DNA from 2 places in the Cellulosimicrobium sp. NPDC055967 genome. Region 2 is predicted to be linked to the other one. Evidence: predicted binding sites of a transcription regulator. Region 2 holds the regulator's gene; the other holds the start of a gene.

Region 1 (2,390 bases), on a different contig from region 2:
TCGAGCGGCGCGGGGGAGTCGGTCGTCACGTACGCGATCGTCCGGTCGAGCAGCCGACCGCCCAGCCCGCGCGCCGCGTGGGCGACGAGGCCCGCGCGGATGACCGCGCCGTCGGGCTCGTAGAGGTACTGCCCGACGCCGCCCACGTCGGGGACGACGTCGTCGTCGCCCGGGCGGTGGGCGACCCGGCGCGTCGTGGTGCGCTCGGTCCCGTCCGGCCCGGTCCACGTGGTGAGGACGAGCGCCGAGCGGCCCGGCCCCTCGGGCGCGAGCGGCCCGAACCAGAGGCCGGCCTCCACGACGTCGCCGTCGACCGAGACCCACTCGGTCTCGGCGTCCGCGGGCAGGCCGTCGTGCGGGATCCCGGGGCCGACCTTGATGCCGACCGCGGGGACCCGCTCGCGCAGCGCCCACACGGCGTCGAGCGGCGGGGCGTAGGCCTTCGGGTCGAACACGCGCTTGCCGCCCCGTGTCCGTCGGGCGGGGTCGGCGTACACGCCCTCGACCCGCTCGCCCTCGAGGTCCAGCGCGAGCCCGTCGCCGTGGCGTACCTCGGCCTCGGGGAAGTGGCGCAGGTTCACGGTCGCGATGGCCGCGGTGAGCTCGTCGACGTCGGTCGCGAGCACCTCCAGCTCCGCCGCCGCGAAGGCGAGCGCGTCGACGCCGATCCCGCTCGTGAGGTCGGCGACGCGCCGGATCCCCGCGTCCTGGTACCGGCGCGCGTGCAGGCCGGCGACGACGAGCCGGCTCGCCTGCTCCAGCCCCGCCTGCGTGAAGAGCATGCCGTCGGCGAACGCGCCGAGCTTGCCGCGGGCCGCGGCCCGCAGGCGCGACTGCGTGAGCGCCGCAGCGGCGAGGTCGGGGTCGACGCCCTTCGCGCGCAGCCCCGCCGAGAGCACGAGCGCCTGCTGCTCGTCGTATGGGGGGAGCGCGCCGAGCAGCGCCCAGCCCTCGGGGCTGAGCAGCTTGGTCAGCGTGGCGGCGTCCATGGCGTCGATCCTTCCACGGGGGACGGGGACCACGCGCAGCCGGGACCGCGATCGTCCGAGGGGCGGACGTTGGCACTCGCCTTGACCGAGTGCTAACGGCGACCTAGATTTGAGGACGTGCCGCCACCGTCCGCGGAGGCGGCACCACGTGCGACCAGGCTGTCCGGCACCCGCGACGACGGCCAGCCGGTGCGCTCGACCCATCCGTTGCAGTTCTCACCGCGAAAGGGGAGGTCCGACGTGTCGGTCCCCATCAAGCCGCTCGAGGACCGGATCGTCGTGAAGGCCCTCGAGGCCGAGACCACGACCGCATCCGGCCTGGTCATCCCGGACACCGCCAAGGAGAAGCCCCAGGAGGGCGAGGTCCTGGCCGTCGGTCCGGGCCGTGTCGACGACAACGGCAACCGCGTCCCGCTCGACGTGAGCGTCGGCGACAAGGTCATCTACAGCAAGTACGGCGGCACCGAGGTCAAGTACGGCGGCGTGGACTACCTGGTCCTGTCCGCGCGCGACATCCTCGCCGTGGTGGTCGGCTGACGCCGACCCGTTCCAGCAGCAGGGCCCGCGACCGTCCGGTCGCGGGCCCTGCTGCGTTCCGTGGCCGGTCGCCCCACCGTTCCCACGGGTCGTGCGCACGTGCTCCCGGTACGACGTCGGACCGGTGCCGTGCAGGTCTGCTGGTGGTGCTGCTGCTGCTGGTCGTGCCGCCGGTGCTCAGCCGGTGCGGCGCGCGCCGCCGGCGAGGATCGCCGCCCGCTCGTCCTCGCTCAGGCCGCCCCACACCCCGTACGGCTCGCGCACGCGGAGCGACTGCTCGCGGCACTGCATCATGACGGGGCACGAGTGGCAGATCGCCTTCGCGGCCTCCGCACGACGTCGTCGCGTCGAGCCGCGCTCCCCCTCGGGGTGGAAGAACAACGTGTCGTCCGCGTCGCGGCACGAACCCTGGTACTGCCATTCCCACAGCTCCATGACGGGCCCGGGAAGCCTTGAGATCTCAGCCATGGCGAACAACCTACAAGCGTTTCAGAAGTTGTTCAAGCCCCCTGTGCGAGAAAGGTGAAGGGCCAGGTCACGGCCGTTCGGCAGGGGGAGAGGAGGTCATGGGGACGGCGAGAACGATGCAGCGTCCGGGTCTACGCTGACGCGATGCGGAAGTGCTGGCGCGTTTGCGCGTATGGTGAACAAACCCTGCACAAGCCTGACTCGAAGGCTGCACGACTGTGACCTGGACGAGGTGGCGGGACGGTGGTGCGGTCGGCAGAATCGATCCATGACCTCCGTCCGGTCCGCCCCCGACCCCGAGGGAGCCCGACCGAGCATGTCCACGAACCCCGGCCTCGCCGTCGCCGCCGTCGCGCGCCGGCTCGGTGTCGCGCCCGCGACCCTGCGGACCTGGGA
Region 2 (2,390 bases):
GCCCGTCGTCGCCGTCCTGCTGCCCTTCGCCTGGCGCCTCGTGCCCGCCCCACCGCCCGGCGCCGCACGCACCGCGCGGGGCCCGCGCCGCCTCGACCTCGTCGGGCTGGCGCTGCTCGGCGCGGCGACGCTCGGCGTCATGATGCCGTTCGTCACGACGACCGGCCGCGGCGACGACGCCTCGCGCTGGTGGTGGCTGGTTGTCGCCGCCGCGGCGGGGCTCGCTGCCGTCGTCTGGGAGCGCCGGTACCAGCGGCGCACCGGCGAGGCGGTGCTCGACCCGCAGGTCGTCGGGCTCGGATCGTTCCGCAACGGCGCGCTGCTCGGCCTCGCCTACTTCGCGGGCTTCACGGGCATCTTCCTCGTGGTCACCCTCTACCTGCAGGACGAGCTCGGCTACACGCCGCTGCAGGCGGGGCTCGTCGGGACGCCGTTCGCCGTGGCGTCCGGGGTGTCGGCGTGGTTCTCGGGGCGGTGGGTCGCGCGCTGGGGCCGGCAGCTCGTCGTCGGCGGGCTGGCGCTCGTCCTCGTCGGGGTCGTCGTGGCCGACGCCGTCGTGCGGCTGCTCGGGGACGACCCCGCCGCCGTCGGGCCGGCGCTCGCGGGCGCCCTGCTGGTCGCCGGGGCGGGCAGCGGGACGGTCATCGCCCCGAACCAGACCCTCACGCTGTCCGAGGTGCCCGTGAGCCGCGCGGGCGTCGCGGGGAGCATGCTGCAGCTCGGGCAGCGCATCGGGTCGGCGGTCGGCATCTCGATCGTGCTCTCCGTGTACTACGGGGGCCTCGCGGGCGGCGACACGGCGGCGCACGCGACGGGGAGGGCGCTGCTCGTGACGATCGTGCTCGTCGCGCTCGCGCTCGTCGTCGGGCTCGCCGACCTGCGTTCGCGGCGAGCGGAGGACCGCGGGACGGGCCGCGCGGACGCGTAGGATTGGCACTCGGAGGTCGAGAGTGCCGACGCCCGCGCGCCCGCCCGGGGCGGCGACGGTGCGGCACACGGAGGTGGACGTGAGCGAGGAGCGCCGGCTCGAGGTGCTGCGGGCGATCGTCGAGGACTACGTCCTCACGCGCGAGCCCGTGGGGTCGCGCGTGCTCACCGAGCGGCACGGCCTCGGCGTGTCGCCCGCGACGATCCGCAACGACATGGCGGCTCTCGAGGACGCCGGGTACATCGCGCAGCCGCACACGTCCGCGGGCCGCATCCCCACGGACAAGGGCTACCGCCTCTTCGTCGACCGCCTCTCGGGCGTCAAGCCGCTGTCCGCGCCGGAGAAGCGCGCCATCGAGACGTTCCTGTCCGAGGGCGTGGACCTCGACGACGTCATCGCGCGCGCCGGCCGGCTGCTGGCGCAGCTCACGGGCCAGGTCGCGGTCGTGCAGTACCCGTCGCTGAGCCGGTCCGGGCTGCGTCACCTCGAGCTCGTGCCGGTCGGGGAGTCGCGCCTGCTCGTCGTGATCATCACCGACACCGGGCGCGTCGAGCAGCGCACGCTCGAGGTCGCGAACGTGCCGGACGAGGGCACCCTCGTCGAGGTCCGTGCGCGGCTCAACGCCGCCGCGGCCGGCAAGCGCCTCACGGACCTCGCGACGGGCCTCGCCGCGGTGACGGAGAGCTTCCACCCCGACGACGCCCCGCTCGTGCGCGCGGTGGGCGACCTCGTCGCCCAGACGCTCGCCGAGGAGAGCGAGGAGCGCCTCGTGCTCGCGGGCACGGCGAACCTGGCCCGGGCGGGCATGCGGTTCGAGCACGCGCTGCGCCCGGTCCTCGAGGCGCTCGAGGAGCAGGTCGTCCTCCTGGGCCTGCTCACGGAGATGGCCGCCGAGTCCGGCGTGAGCGTGCGGATCGGGCACGAGACCCAGCTCGAGGGCCTCGTGGAGACCTCCGTCGTGACGACCGGTTACGGTAACGACGGTGACACGGTCGCCCTCGTCGGCTCGATCGGGCCGACCCGCATGGACTACCCCGGGACCATCGCGGCGGTGCGCGCCGTCGCGCGCTACCTGTCTCGGGTGCTCGGCACGTGAGCCCCGCCGCGGCCTCCCCGCACGCGGCAGGCACCCTCGACGACCCGCCCCGTGCCGGCCTCACGACCCGCACCAGACCCTTCACGACCGGCCCCGTGCCGGCCTCACGACCCGCACCAGCAGAGAGTGACGTGTGAGCGACTACTACGAGATCCTGGGCGTGGCGCGCGACGCCAGCCAGGACCAGATCAAGAAGGCGTACCGCAAGCTCGCGCGCGAGCTGCACCCGGACGTCGCGGGCGAGGAGGCGGGCGACCGCTTCAAGGACGTGGCGCGCGCGTACGAGGTGCTCTCCAACCCGGAGAAGCGCCAGCAGTACGACCTCGGCGTCGACCCGAGCGCCCCCGGCGGGGGTGCCGGCCCCAT

Evidence for each region. The regulator HrcA, encoded in region 2, represses chaperone genes, less so after heat shock. The targets are predictions, from matches to a motif close to TTNGCACTCGNNNNNNNCGAGTGCNAA.
Region 1: a site for HrcA is predicted at 1,059-1,085, ahead of groES (co-chaperone GroES). Genes of this name have one in related genera too.

The regions. Positions count from the first base shown of each region.
Region 1 covers NZ_JBHJYJ010000019.1:4,471-6,860, forward strand. Annotated here, with positions in the region: gene ACFC2L_RS18120 (SAM-dependent methyltransferase) at 1-989, opposite strand, end outside; gene groES (co-chaperone GroES) at 1,230-1,526, shown strand; gene ACFC2L_RS18130 (WhiB family transcriptional regulator) at 1,704-1,994, opposite strand; gene ACFC2L_RS18135 (MerR family transcriptional regulator) at 2,263-2,390, shown strand, end outside.
Region 2 covers NZ_JBHJYJ010000009.1:148,819-151,208, reverse strand. Annotated here, with positions in the region: gene ACFC2L_RS13485 (MFS transporter) at 1-928, shown strand, start outside; gene hrcA (heat-inducible transcriptional repressor HrcA) at 1,008-2,024, shown strand; gene dnaJ (molecular chaperone DnaJ) at 2,158-2,390, shown strand, end outside.